2 regions of the Kocuria sabuli genome follow, and region 1 is predicted to be linked to the other one. Evidence: riboswitches for the same ligand, from Rfam matches in the RefSeq annotation. Region 1 holds a riboswitch; the other holds the start of a gene.
What was found. Region 1 has a riboswitch for S-adenosylmethionine ahead of RE027_RS02630 (MetQ/NlpA family ABC transporter substrate-binding protein). Riboswitches for the same ligand answer to the same signal wherever they lie in the genome.
Positions count from the first base shown of each region.

Region 1 (7,272 bases):
CCCGGGACGGGATGATCCTGTCGATCATGGGCTCGGTCTTCGCCCTCGTCTGGGTCGGGTTCCTGCTCAGCATCGCGCTGCTGCTCTACCACACCGACGCCGGCCCCCTGAAGGTGCTCACCGTCATCCTGCTGGCCATCGGCTCGGACACGTGCGGCTACGCGGTGGGGGTGGTCTGGGGGCGGCACCCCATGGCGCCGCGGATCAGTCCCAAGAAGTCCTGGGAGGGATTCGCCGGCTCGCTGGGCGGGTCCGTGGTCATCGGCGTCCTGTGCGCCGTGCTGCTGCTCGACCACGCGTGGTGGGAGGGCGCCGTCCTGGCCGCGGCGCTCGTGCTGGCGGCCACCCTCGGCGACTTCTCCGAGTCCATGATCAAGCGGGAGCTCGGGATCAAGGACATGGGCACCCTGCTGCCCGGCCACGGGGGCGTGATGGACCGGATCGACTCCATCCTCTTCGCCGTCCCCGCGGGCTACCTGCTCTTCGGGCTGTTCGCCGCGAGCGCCTGACCGGCCGGCCCAGGATCACCCGCCCATGTCCGCCGAGCACCGCGCCGCCCCTCCGGCCGCCGCCCGGATCCCCCGGTGCGCCCAGGGCGCCTGGGGCTACGACGTCGGGCAGGTGGACGCCTTCCTCGGCGCCGTGCAGGAGGCCCTGGACGGCGCCGGGCCGGGATCGGAGGGCCGGCCGGCAGCCGTGCTCAGCACGCACGTGCGCTCGGCGCTCTTCACCGCCGTCCGGGGCGGCTACCGTCCGGAGGCCGTCGACGAGATCCTGGACGCCGCGGAGGACGCCCTCGCCGCCGCGGAGCGCGAGCAGGTCCTCCGCACGCGCGGTCCCGCGGCCTGGCAGGAGCACGTCGACGCCCTGACCGAGGTCGTGCGCGGGCGGATCGAGCGGCCGCGCACCCAGCGCTTCCGCCGCCCCTCGCGGTCCCGGGGCCAGGGGTACTCCGCAGCCCACGTCGACGTCCTGTGCGAGCGCCTCGGCGCCCGGCTCGCGGGCTCCGCCCCGCTCGAGCCGGCGGAGCTGCGCGGTGCCGTCCTCCCGCCCGCCCACGGCGAGCGCAGCTACGAGGAGCAGCAGGTGGACGCCTTCCTCGACCGCGCCGTCCAGCTCCTCCTGGCGCTGCGCTGACGCGTCCGTCCGCGGTCGCTGTGTATACAGCTTCGAGCTCGAGGCGTCCAGATTCGGCCCCGGATGTCATCCCAGACCCCAAAACTGGGAATTCTCGGTGATTCACCTTGCCCCTCTGCATACAAAGGCCTAGTGTGGTCCGCATCACATGAGGAGGTAGCCCGTGTCCCATCAGCCACCCACCAACGCCGACGACCTCGTCGCCGACGTCGACTTCCCGGCCGCCCAGCGGTCGCCCGAGTTCCAGGAGCTGCGCAAGACCCATCGCGGCTTCGTCTTCCCGCTCGCCGTCGTCTTCCTGGTCTGGTACCTGCTGTACGTGGTGCTCGCCATGTACGTCCCGCAGCTCTTCGCGATCCAGGTGGTCGGCAACGTCAATCTGGGCGTGATCCTGGGCCTGCTCCAGTTCGTCACGACCTTTGCGATCACGGGCGCCTACGTGTCCTTCGCCAACCGCAAGCTGGACCCGAAGGCCACGGCCATCCGGGAGCGCCTCGAACCCACCCTCGGCACCACCACCGGCGGCGTCCACGGACAGGAGAACTGACCGATGCACCACCTGAACACCGCGCTCGCGCCCATGGCGACCGCCACCACGGAAACGGTCGGCACCCCCTGGGTCAACATCTCCATCTTCGGCGCGTTCGTCGTCGTCACGATGGTGGTCGTGCTCCGCGCCTCCAAGTCCACGGCCACCGCCGCCGACTACTACGCCGGCGGCCGCGGCTTCAGCGGCACCCAGAACGGCCTGGCCATCGCGGGCGACTACCTCTCGGCGGCGTCCTTCCTGGGCATCGTCGGCGCGATCGCCATCCAGGGCTACGACGGGTTCCTCTACTCGATCGGCTTCCTGGTGGCCTGGCTCGTGGCGCTGCTGCTGATCGCCGAGCTCCTGCGCAACACCGGCAAGTTCACCATGGCGGACGTGCTGTCCTTCCGGCTGCGCCAGCGCCCCGTGCGCGTCGCGGCGTCCATCTCCACCCTCTCCGTCTCCGCGTTCTACCTGCTGGCCCAGATGGCCGGCGCCGGTGCGCTGGTGTCGCTGCTGCTGGGCATCGGCTCGCGCGCCGGTCAGTCGCTCGTCATCGTGGTGGTGGGCCTGCTCATGATCGTCTACGTCCTGGTGGGCGGGATGAAGGGCACCACCTACGTGCAGATCATCAAGGCGGTGCTCCTGGTCTCCGGCGTGGCGGTCATGACCGTCTGGATCCTGGCGCTCTACGGTTTCAACTTCTCCTCGCTGCTCGGTGACGCGGTCGCCGTGTCCGGCAACCCCGCCATCCTCGAGCCGGGCCTGCGGTACGGGGCCACGGAGACCAGCAAGCTGGACTTCATCTCCCTGGGCCTGGCCCTCGTCTTCGGCGCCGCGGGCCTGCCCCACGTGCTGATGCGCTTCTACACGGTGCCCACGGCCAAGGAGGCCCGCACCTCGGTGGTCTGGGCGATCGGCCTGATCGGCCTGTTCTACCTCTTCACCCTCATCCTGGGCTTCGGCGCGGCGGCCCTCATCGGCGCCGAGCGGATCCAGGCGGCGCCGGGCGGCGTGAACTCCGCGGCGCCGCTGCTGGCCTTCGAGCTGGGCGGATCGCTGCTGATGGGCATCATCGCGGCGGTGGCGTTCGCCACGATCCTCGCGGTCGTGGCCGGCCTGGCCATCACGGCCTCGGCCTCCTTCGCCCACGACATCTACACCAGCGTCATCAAGAAGGGCGACTCCGATCCCCGCAAGGAGTTGCGGGTCGCGAAGACCACCGTGGTGGTCATCGGGCTCGTGTCCATCGCGGGCGGCATCGGCGCGCAGGGCCAGAACGTCGCGTTCCTCGTGGCGCTCGCCTTCGCGGTCGCGGCCTCGGCGAACCTGCCGACCATCCTGTACTCCCTGTACTGGCGGCGCTTCACCACCCGGGGCGCGGTCTGGTCGATGTACGGCGGCCTGTTCATCTCGGTGGGCCTGATCATCTTCTCCCCGGTCATGTCCGGTGCCGAGACGTCGATGATCCCGACGGCGGACTTCGCGTGGTTCCCGCTGCAGAACCCGGGCATCGTCTCGATCCCGGCCTCCTTCCTGCTCGGCTTCATCGGCTCCATGACGGAACGCCGTCTCGAGGACCCGGTCAAGCAGTCCGAGATGGAGGTGCGCTCCCTCACAGGCATCGGCGCGGAGAAGCCCGTCGCCCACTGAGGACGTCCCGCTCCCACCTGGGAGGATCTCCGGCCCGCCCGAGGCTCCGGCTTCGGGCGGGCCGGCCCGTGTCCGGGGACACGAAGTGATTCGCTAAAGGAAACGGACAGGCGGCTGAGTGTCGGATAGGGTGGGGACAGGAGCAACCGCAGGATATTCCTTGGATACTCACCGGTTGCGTACAATGAAAGTCCCTCGCGGGACGGATAAGGAGCCATCATGGGAATCATCAGCTGGATCGTCCTCGGCCTCATCGCCGGCGCCCTCGCCAAGCTCATCATGCCGGGCAACCAGGGCGGCGGCATCATCGTCACCATGGTCCTCGGCATCGTCGGAGCCCTCCTCGGAGGCTTCCTGGGCTCGCTGATCGGGATCGGCAGCCTCGACTCCGTGTTCGACATCGGCACGATCATCACCGCCGTCGTGGGAGCGCTCATCGTGCTCTTCATCTGGGGCGCGGTCACCGGCCGCAAGGGCCGCACCACGCGCTGATCCGACCCCGTCGGTCGCCGAGGCCCCGTCCACCGTTCATGGTGGGCGGGGCCTCGGCGCATCCCGGGCCCGGGGCGCACCGCACCCCCGCCGGCCCGTCGGTGCGCGGCACCGGGGGTGCCCGCTGGGGGATACTGGGGCCATGACGTCCCCCTCCTCCGTGCTCCGCAACCGCCCGACGCCCGAGCTGCGCGCACTGGCCGCCGCCGGTCCCCGCAGGATCAGCGTCCTCGGCTCGACGGGCTCGATCGGCACCCAGGCGCTCGACGTCGTGCGGGCCGCGAACGCCCTCGACGGCGCGACGCCGTTCGACGTGGTGGCCCTCGCCGCCGGCCGTGGCCACCTGCCGCTGCTGGCGGAGCAGGCCGTGGCGACCCGCGCCGCCCTGGTGGCGACGAGCGGCACCGGGGACGACGTCCGGGAGCTGGTCCGGCTGATCGCCGAGTGCGCCTCGTCCGCCGGCGCCGCCGACTACCGCCCCGAGCTCCTCCACGGCCCCGACGCCGCCGCGGTGGTCGCGGGGCACCCGGAGGCGGACCTCGTGCTCAACGGCATCACCGGTTCGATCGGTCTCGCCCCCACGCTGGCCGCCCTGCGGGCCGGGCACCGGCTCGCGCTGGCGAACAAGGAGTCGCTGATTGCCGGTGGCCCGCTGGTCAAGGAGGCGGCCGCGGGGCGCCCGGACGCCCTGATCCCGGTGGACTCCGAGCACTCGGCCCTGGCACAGGCACTGCGCGGCGGCAGCACCGCCGAGGTGGACCGGCTCGTGCTGACCGCCTCGGGCGGCCCGTTCCGCGGCCGTACCCGGGCGGAGCTGGAGGCGGTCACCCCGCGGGAGGCGCTGCGGCACCCCACCTGGGACATGGGCGTCATGGTCACGACCAACTCGGCGACGATGGTGAACAAGGCCCTGGAGGTGCTCGAGGCCCACCTGCTCTTCGACGTCCCGCTGGAGCGCATCGACGTGGTGGTCCACCCCCAGTCGGTCGTGCACTCCATGGTCCAGTTCGTGGACGGCTCGACCCTCGCCCAGGCCTCGCCGCCGGACATGCGCCTGCCCATCGCACTCGGCCTGGCCTGGCCGCACCGCGTACCCGGTGCGGCGCCCGCGTGCGACTGGACCCGCGCGGCCGAGTGGACCTTCGAGCCGCTGGACAGCGAGGCGTTCCCGGCCGTGGACCTCATCAAGGCCGCGGGGGAGCGCGGAGGCACCCACCCGGCGGTGTTCAACGCCGCCAACGAGGAGGCGGTGCACGCCTTCCACGACGGCCGGATCCGGTTCCCCGTGATCGTGGACACGGTCGAGAAGGTGCTGGGCGAGCACGAGGACCGCGGCCACCTGGACCTCGACGCCGTCCTGGAGGCCGAGCGCTGGGCCCGGCGCCGCGCCCAGGAGCTCCTCGGCCGCTGACGGGGCCGGTCCGGGCCCCCGCCGCACGTGCTAGTCTGTCGGGCGGATGACGAGTCCCAGCGCGAAGCCCTGGCTTGCTGGGCGGCAACCCTCTCCCGTAGTGGGGTGCCCCAGGTGAACCATCCGGCACCGGCCATCGACGGCCGGCGGCAAGTACGGTTCGACCGTGGACGCGCCCTCCGGCGCGCCCTCGACCGTGGCCGCCGGACCCGTCGGGTCCGGCGGAGACCTCCGACATCCTGGATCCACGGAAAGGCATGACATGCGATCGCAGCGCCTCACCCACCTCGCCCTCGCCACCACCCTCGGCCTCACCCTCACCGCCTGCGGCGGTTCCGACCAGGCGGCCGCGCCCTACGACGACGGCGTCATCAAGATCGGCACCGACGGCCGGACCCAGGTGCACGAGGCCTTCCTGGAGGAGGCGGAGAAGGCCGGCGTCGAGGTCGAGCTCGTGGAGTTCACCGACTACAACCAGCCCAACGCCGCGCTCACCAGCGGCGACCTGGACATGAACTGGTTCCAGCACGGGGCGTTCCTGGCCGACTACCGGAACAACTCGGGCGAGGACATCGTCCCGATCGGGTCCACCTCCATCTACCCGCTGGGCCTCTACTCGGAGCGCTACGAGTCCCTGGACCAGATCCAGGAGGGCGACGAGATCGCGGTGCCCAACGACGCGATCAACCTCGCCCGCGCGCTCCTGCTGCTGCAGTCCGCCGGGCTCGTCGAGTTCACCTCCGACACCACGGCCCCGTCCGAGCTGGACATCGACACCGAGGCCTCCAAGGTCCGGGTCACGCCCGTCTCGGCCGAGCAGACCGTGCTGTCGATGAGCTCGACCGCCGGCGCCGTGGTCAACAACACGTTCCTCACCCGGGCCGACATCGACCCGAACTCGGCCCTGTACTCCGACGGCGAGGACAACGAGAACGCCCTGCCCTACGTCAACTTCTTCGCCGCCACCGGAGGCAACAAGGACGACGAGACCCTCCACCAGGTCGCCGACCTCTTCCACACGGACGCGGTGCTGGCGGCCGAGCAGGCGGAGACGAAGGACACCGCCGTGTCCATGGACGTCGCGCAGGACGAGCTGATCGAGGTCGTCGACCGGTACGCCGAGGACCTCGAGAAGTGACGGCTCCGGCCGACCCGGACCGGATCCGCCACCCCGACGGCGACGTCATCGTCCGCTTCGAGGACGTCACCAAGACCTTCGTCACGGGCCCGGCGAAGGCCCGGCGCGAAGTGGTCGCGGTGGACGGCGTCTCGCTCGAGATCCGGCGGGGGGAGATCTTCGGCGTGATCGGCTACTCCGGTGCCGGGAAGTCGACGCTCGTGCGCCTGATCAACGGACTCGAGCCGATCACCTCGGGTTCCCTCACGGTCAACGGTTTCGAGGTCGCGGGCCGGAAGGAGACCGAGCTCGCACCCGTCCGGCAGGAGATCGGGATGATCTTCCAGCAGTTCAACCTGTTCACGTCCCGCACCGTGGCCGGCAACGTCGAGTACCCGCTCAAGCGGGCCGGCTGGCCCAAGGACAAGCGCCGCGCGCGGGTCGCGGAGCTGCTGGAGTTCGTGGGCCTGTCCGAGCGGGCGGGCAACTACCCCGAGCAGCTCTCGGGCGGTCAGAAGCAGCGCGTGGGCATCGCCCGGGCGCTCGCCACCAGCCCGAAGCTGCTCCTCGCCGACGAGTCCACCAGCGCGCTCGACCCCGACACCACCCAGGAGGTGCTGCAGGTGCTCCAGCGGGTCAACCGCGAGCTCGGCATCACCATCGTGCTCATCACGCACGAGATGGACGTCGTGCGCGCCATCGCCGACCACGTCGCCGTGATGCAGGACGGCAAGGTCGTGGAGCACGGCTCCACCGTCGACATCTTCGCCCGGCCCCGGACCGGGACCGCGCGACGCTTCGTCTCCTCCGTGCTGCACTCGGTGCCGGACGAGCGCGAGGTCGAGCGGCTGCGCCGGGCCCACCGCGGGCGGCTGGTGATCGTGGACGTCGGCGACGGCGTGGACATCGGCGGGGTGCTCTCCGACGGCGCCG
Region 1 covers NZ_JAVHZE010000002.1:80,071-87,342, reverse strand. Annotated here, with positions in the region: gene RE027_RS02660 (phosphatidate cytidylyltransferase) at 1-509, shown strand, start outside; gene RE027_RS02655 (hypothetical protein) at 535-1,137, shown strand; gene RE027_RS02650 (DUF485 domain-containing protein) at 1,301-1,684, shown strand; gene RE027_RS02645 (monocarboxylic acid transporter) at 1,688-3,319, shown strand; gene RE027_RS02640 (GlsB/YeaQ/YmgE family stress response membrane protein) at 3,539-3,811, shown strand; gene dxr (1-deoxy-D-xylulose-5-phosphate reductoisomerase) at 3,954-5,222, shown strand; SAM riboswitch class IV at 5,268-5,384, shown strand; gene RE027_RS02630 (MetQ/NlpA family ABC transporter substrate-binding protein) at 5,485-6,360, shown strand; gene RE027_RS02625 (methionine ABC transporter ATP-binding protein) at 6,357-7,272, shown strand, end outside.

Region 2 (7,272 bases), on a different contig from region 1:
ATGGAGGGGTCGTCGATCTGCACGATCAGCCCGGCGTCGGTGATCGCCAGGTACTCCTCGCGCATCGCGTCGGCGCACGCGTGGAGGAGCTCCTCGTCGGTCCGGTAGTACTCGTTGGTCACGCGAGCGCAGGAGCCGGGGGACAGGGCCGCGACGAAGCCCGTCTCCGCGCCCGTGGCCGCCATGGCGGCCTTGAGGTTGCGGACGTCGGAGGCCACCGCCTCCTGGCCCGTGTAGGTCAGTGGCCCGGTGATCTTCGGCTGCGTGGTGGCGGACCGCCCGGTGAGGATGCCCGACGACGGGTCCTCGTACGCCTCCCGGAAGCGTTCGCGGTCCCGGCGGTCCGGGAAGCTCGTGAGCACGATGTTGCCGGGGGAGGACCGCTTCCTCTCCGTGGACGCCCACCGGTCCTCGTCGGAGGGGGTGAGCCCGCCGAGGCGGGAGAAGGAGTAGTTCCACCAGGCCCCGTAGTCGACGGCGCTGGACATGGTGTGCCCGTACTCGCCGTCGTTGACCACGTCCACGCCGGTCTCCCGCTGCCGCCGCACGACGTCCTCGACGCCCGTGGCGAGCTCGTCCGTGAGCTGCTCGAACGTGATCGCGCCGTCGGTGTGCTGCCGGTTGGCCTCCAGGAGGCGCGGGGTCCGGGGCAGGGACCCCACGTGGGTGGTCTGCACGCGGTCGGTGTTCTGCAGGGTCATGGAGGTGCTCCTCGGGGGGTGGGCGACGGGGGTGGGTGCGGTCGGGGCGCTCAGGCCCAGAGCCGGCGCGAGGCGATCTCGGCGCCGTGGGCGAGCGTCTCGAGCTTCGCCCACGCGATCTGGGGGTGCACGCGCCCGCCCAGGCCGCAGTCGGTCGAGGCGATGACGTTCTCGCGGCCCACGAGCTTCGCATAGCGCTCGATCCGGTCGGCGACGAGCTCGGGGTGCTCCACGACGTTGGTGGCGTGCGAGACCACGCCGGGCAGGATCAGCTTGCCCTCGGGCAGGGCGTGGTCCTCCCAGACCTTCCACTCGTGCTCGTGCCGGGCGTTGGCGCCCTCGAAGGAGTAGGCGCCCGCGTCGATCGACAGCAGCAGGTCCACCAGGTGCCTGAACTCGAGGTCCGTGGTGTGCGGGCCGTGCCAGGAGCCCCAGCACAGGTGGAAGCGGATCCGGTCCTGGGGCAGGCCGCGCAGGGCGTGGTTGAGGGCCTCCACCCGGACCTGGACGAAGCGCCGGTAGTCCTCCACGGCCGGCTCCGGGTTGATCTGGTCCCAGGACTCGGCGATGGAGGGGTCGTCGATCTGCAGCACCAGGCCGGCGTCGAGGATCGCGGTGTACTCCTCGCGCAGCACGTCCGCCCAGGCGTAGAGGAACTCCTCCTCGCTCCCGTAGTGGTGGTTGCCGATGCGGGCGGCGGAGCCGGGGGAGAGGGCGGCGACGAAGCCCTCGGCCGCACCGGTCTCCCCCAGCGCGGCGGTGAGGCCCGCGACGTCGGAGGCCACCGCGGCCTGGCCGGTGTAGGAGAGCGGGCCGGTCGCCGCCGGGAAGACGGGCGGCGGCAGGTCCGGGTCGGCCAGGTGGATGCCGGAGGAGGGGTCCGTGTACGCGTCGTGGAACGTGGCGAAGTCCCGCCGGTCCAGGAAGCTCGTGAGCACCACGTTGCCCGGGGTGGAGCGCTTGGGGACGTCGGCCTCGTTGTCGTCGACGATCGCCAGCCCGCCCGTGCGGTCGAAGGAGTACGTCCACCACGCCCCGTAGTCCACGGAGTGGGTCATGGCGTGGCCGTACTCGCCGTCGTTGACGACGTCGATGCCCGCCTCGCGCTGGCGGCGCACCACGTCGACCACGGCCTCCTGCAGCAGGGCTTCGAACTCCTGGTGACTCGCCGCGCCCGAGATGCGGGCCTCGTTGGCCGCGAGCAGCCCGGGGGTGCGGGGGAGGGACCCGGCGTGGGTCGTGAGGATGCGCTCGGCGCTGTGCAGCATGAAGTGCTGTCCTTTCCATCGGTCCTGGCGGTAGCACCGGGGGCGAGGACGGGGTCCGTCCGCCCGGGTTGCTGCGGCGTCGTCGAGCCAGATCTCTCGGCCGCTCTGGATGGTGACGACCCCATCCAACCGCACGGCCCGGATGTTGCGCCATTCGACACCCGCGTGACGGGCATGACGCCGTGTGACGCGCCGGGTGCTGCTCGCCGTCGTGCGCTGGATCACATACCGTGACGGTGACCGGTGCCCCGGACCCTGCGGGCACGGCGGACGGACGGAAGGATCTCCATGTTCCAGGACAACGGGCTCGAGGGACGCACCGCGCTGGTGACCGGGGGAGCGAGCGGCATCGGGCTGGCCGCGGCCCGCGCCCTGGCCGGCGCCGGGGCCCACGTGGTGGTGGCCGACGTCGACGAGGCCGGTGCGCAGCGGGTCGCGGACGAGCTCGGCGGGCGGGCGTGGGCCGTCGACCTGCTGGACACCGCGGCGCTGGCCGGGCTGAGCCTCGAGGTGGACGTGCTCGTCAACAACGCCGGCATCCAGAAGGTCTCCCCGATCGAGGAGTTCGACCCGGCGGACTTCCACCGGATCCTCGTGCTCATGCTCGAGAGCCCCTTCCTGCTGGTGCGCGCGGCCCTGCCGCACATGTACGGGCAGGGCTGGGGGCGGGTCGTGAACATCTCCTCCGTGCACGGGCTGCGCGCGTCCCCTTACAAGAGCGCCTACGTCGCGGCCAAGCACGGCCTCGAGGGCCTGTCCAAGACCGTGGCCCTGGAGGGCGCCGCGCACGGGGTGACCAGCAACTGCGTCAACCCCGGCTACGTGCGCACCCCGCTGGTCGAGAAGCAGGTCGCGGACCAGGCGAAGGTGCACGGGATCCCCGAGTCTGAGGTCGTGGAGCGGATCATGCTCGGCGAGACGCCGGTGAAGAAGCTCGTGGAGCCCGAGGACGTCGGCAGTCTCGTCGCGTGGCTGGCCGGTCCGCACGCCTCCATGGTCACCGGCGCGTCCTACACGATGGACGGCGGCTGGAGCGCGCGCTGAGCGCCCGCCGCTCCTGCTCAGCCGCTCCTGTTCAGCGGTGGCCCAGCTCCCGGGAGAGCCGGTGGGCCTCCGCGAGCAGGGCCCGGCCCAGGGGCTGGCGGCGCTCGCCGGCGAAGCGTGGCTCGATCCCCGTGAGGCTCAGCGCGTAGACGGGGGCGCCGGTCGCGTCGAAGACCGCCGCGGCCATCCCCCAGCTGCCCTCCACGATCAGTCCGGGATTCACGGCGAAGCCCTCCCGGCGCACGTCCGCGAGCAGTCCCCGGATCCGCTCGGCGGTGTGCAACGGACCCCACTCCGCGCGGGCACCGGCCGTGGCGGCCAGGATCCGCTCCACCTCGGCGTCCGGCAGGTGGGCCAGGACCGCCAGGCCCGCCGAGGCCACCCCGAGCGGGAGCCGCAGTCCCTCGTACAGGACGTGGGAGCGGATCGGGAACGCGCCCTCCACCCGGGCCAGGCAGACCGTCTCCGGCCCGCGGCGGGCCGAGAGGAACGCGCTCTCGCCGGTGGCCTCGGCGAGCCGGCGCAGCGACGGCCCGGCCAGCTCCCGGATCGGGTGGCGGTGGGCCGCGACCGCGCCCAGCACGTAGAGCTCCGGGCCGAGCTGCCACGCACCGCTGCCGGCGGGGCGGTCCACGAGCCCCTCGTCGGCCAGGCCCGTCAGCAGCCGGTGCACGGTGGGGCGCGTCAGACCGGTCGCCGCCGCGAGCTCCGCCACGGTGCCGCCCTGCTCCCGGCCCGCGACGGCGCGCAGGAGCTGCGCCACGCGGTGGACCACCTGGGTGCCCGCACCCGCCCCGCCCTCCTCCGTCATGGACTCCACTATATGGACATCCGGGCGCCCCGTGGCCGGATGATGAGGAGATCCCGCGGGATTCCGGCGGACCGGTTGACCGGTATGTGGGGGATTCCTAGATTGAGTCCTGGGTCACAGTTCTCCGACAGGAAGGGACGAGGGTGTCCAAGGTCATCGACAACGCCGCCGAGCTGCTGGCGCAGCACCTGCGGGACGGCATGACGCTCGCCGTGGGCGGGTTCGGGCTCAGCGGGATCCCGCGGGACCTCATCGAGGCGGTCCGCGACTCCGGGGTCACCGGCCTCACCGTGGTCTCCAACAACATGGGCGTGGACGGGAAGGGCCTCGGGGTGCTGCTCGAGAACCGCCAGGTCGCGAAGGTGCTCGCCTCCTACGTGGGCGAGAACAAGCTGTTCGCCCAGCAGTACCTGGACGGGGAGCTCGAGGTCGAGTTCAACCCGCAGGGCACCCTCGCCGAGCGGCTCCGGGCCGGCGGCGCCGGCATCCCCGCGTTCTACACGAGGACCGGGGTGGGCACCCTCGTGGCCGAGGGCAAGCCGCACGCCGAGTTCGACGGCGAGACCTACGTGCAGGAGCGCGGCATCGTCGCCGACGTCGCCCTGGTCCACGCCCACACCGGCGACACCGACGGTAACCTCGTCTACCGCTACACCGCGCGCAACTTCAACCCCATCGTCGCGACCGCCGGGAAGGTCACCGTCGCCGAGGTCGAGCACCTCGTGGAGGTCGGGGAGATCCACCCGGACCACATCGTGACCCCGGGCGTCTACGTCCAGCACGTCGCGCAGTACAGCGGCGCGCCCAAGGACATCGAGCAGCGCACCGTCCGCCCCCGCCCGGCCGGGCGGTCCGCCCAGCAGAACGGAGACCAGGCATGAGCTGGACCCGCGACGAGATGGCGGCGATCGCCGCCGTGGAGCTCTCCGACGGCGACTACGTCAACCTCGGCATCGGCATCCCCACCCTCGTGGCCAACAACCTGCCCGAGGGTGTCGACGTGGTGCTGCAGTCCGAGAACGGCGTGCTCGGCATGGGCCCGTTCCCCTACGAGGGCGACGAGGACCCGGATCTCATCAACGCCGGCAAGCAGACCATCACCCTGCAGCCGGGGGCCTCGATCTTCGACTCCGCCACGTCCTTCGGGATGATCCGCGGCGGGCACGTCAAGATCGCGATCCTCGGCGCGATGCAGGTCTCCGGCACCGGCGACCTCGCCAACTGGATGATCCCCGGGAAGATGGTCAAGGGCATGGGCGGGGCCATGGACCTGGTGGCCGGCACCCCGCGCGTCGTCGTGCTGACCGAGCACGTCACCAAGGACGGCTCCGCCAAGATCAGGACCGAGTGCGACCTCCCGCTCACCGGGGTGCGCGTGGTGGACCGCATCGTCACGGACCTGTGCGTGTTCGACGTCGAGGACGGCGGACTCGTGCTGCGCAACCTCGCCCCGGGGGTCACGGAGGACGAGATCCGCGAGAAGACCGAGGCGTCCTTCCGCACCGACCTGCAGGACGTCACCCCCGACACCGTCCCCACCGGGACCGATCCCACCGCACCAGCTGCTGCCGAGGAGAACCGATGAACACCCCGACCGACGTCGTCATCCTGTCCGGCGCCCGCACGCCCCAGGGCAAGATCCTGGGCCAGCTGGCGTCCCTCACCGCGGCCGAGCTCGGCGCCCACGCCATCACGTGCGCGCTCGAGCGCGCCGGGCTCACCCCCGAGCAGGTCGACTACGTGATCATGGGCCACGTCCTGCAGGCCGGCGCCGGCCAGAACCCGGCCCGCCAGGCGGCCGTCACCGCCGGGATCCCCCTGCACGTGCCCGCGGAGACCGTGAACAAGGTCTGCCTGTCCGGGCTCGTGGCCATCACCAACGCCGCACGGATGATCCGCGCGGGCGAGGCCGAGATCGTCGTGGCCGGCGGCCAGGAGTCCATGACCCACGCCCCGCACCTCGCCATGGGCGTGCGGCAGGGCAAGAGCTACGGCGACCTCGTGCTCGAGGACGCCGTGGCCAAGGACGGGCTCGTGGACGTCGCCGCGTGCGTGTCCATGGGCTCGCTCACCGAGTCCGGCAACGGCGAGCGGGAGATCTCCCGCGCGGAGCAGGACGAGGTCGCCGCGCAGAGCCACCAGCGAGCGGCCCGGGCCACGGACGAGGGGATCTTCCGCGACGAGATCGCCCCGCTGACGATCCCGCAGCGCAAGGGGGACCCGCTCGTCGTCGACACCGACCAGGGGGTCCGGCCGGACGCCACGGCCGGGTCCATGGGGAGGCTGCGCCCGGCGTTCGCGAAGGACGGCACCATCACCGCCGGCAACTCCTCGCCGCTGTCCGACGGGGCGGCCGCCGTGGTGCTGACCAGCCGTGAGTACGCCGAGCGCCACGGGCTGGACCACCTCGCCGTCGTCGGCGCCCCCGGCCAGGTCGCCGGGCCCGACACGTCGCTGCACTCGCAGCCGTCCCGGGCCATCGAGGCCGCGGTCGCGAAGGCCGGCTGGTCCGTGCAGGACCTCGACTTCATCGAGATCAACGAGGCGTTCGCGTCCGTGCTGATCCAGTCCCTGCGCGACCTCGACTACCCGCTCGAGAGGGCCAACCTGCACGGCGGGGCCGTGGCCCTGGGCCACCCGATCGGCGCCTCCGGGGCCCGCCTGGCCCTGCACGCGGCGTTCGAGCTGTCCCGTCGCGGCTCCGGCAGGGCCGCGGTCTCCCTGTGCGGCGGCGGCGGCCAGGGCGAGGCGCTGCTGCTCCACCGCGGCTGACCCGGCCCCGCCCACCGACCACGTCCAGGGGAGTGCCCACGGGATCCCGTGGTCACTCCCCCGGACGCGGTCACTCGCGGTCCACCGGGCCGCGTCCGGCGCACCGGCCGGCGCGGACCCCCGTAGGGTCGGTGCGAGGACCGCGAAGAGACAGGAGACCACCCGTGCCGTTCTTCCTCTCCCGCCTGGTCCGCCGTCTGGGCACCGCACGGGCCTGGGGGCTGCCGCTGCTCATCGTCGTCACGGTCTTCCTCACCAGCTGGCCCCTGATGATCTGGGCGGAGCCGTCCGAGAACCCGATCACCGCGGTGGAGAACTACTGGTGGTGGTTCGTGGTCACCGCCTCCACGGTCGGCTACGGCGACTTCTTCCCGACCACGCTCGGCGGCCACCTCGTCGGCGTCTACGTCATCATCGGGGGCATCGCCACGCTGACGACCCTCTTCACCAAGATCGCCACGGCGATCGAGAACGCGAAGGGACAGCGCATGAAGGGCCAGCTCGACCTCGGCATGTCGGACCACGTGGTGATCCTCGGCTACACGCCCGGGCGCACCGAGCGGCTCATCCAGGAGCTCACCGCCGACGGCATCCTGCCGATCGCGCTCTGCGCCTGGGACGAGGTGACGCAGAACCCGCTGCCGGACCATCCCGACCACGGCTTCGTCCGCGGCGA
Region 2 covers NZ_JAVHZE010000021.1:31,447-38,718, forward strand. Annotated here, with positions in the region: gene RE027_RS15730 (cobalamin-independent methionine synthase II family protein) at 1-701, opposite strand, end outside; gene RE027_RS15735 (cobalamin-independent methionine synthase II family protein) at 752-1,969, opposite strand; SAM riboswitch class I at 1,982-2,085, opposite strand; gene RE027_RS15740 (3-hydroxybutyrate dehydrogenase) at 2,258-3,013, shown strand; gene RE027_RS15745 (IclR family transcriptional regulator) at 3,045-3,824, opposite strand; gene RE027_RS15750 (CoA transferase subunit A) at 3,968-4,705, shown strand; gene RE027_RS15755 (CoA transferase subunit B) at 4,702-5,409, shown strand; gene RE027_RS15760 (acetyl-CoA C-acetyltransferase) at 5,406-6,596, shown strand; gene RE027_RS15765 (ion channel) at 6,761-7,272, shown strand, end outside.
Region 2: another riboswitch for S-adenosylmethionine. It lies ahead of RE027_RS15735 (cobalamin-independent methionine synthase II family protein); the one in region 1 lies ahead of RE027_RS02630 (MetQ/NlpA family ABC transporter substrate-binding protein).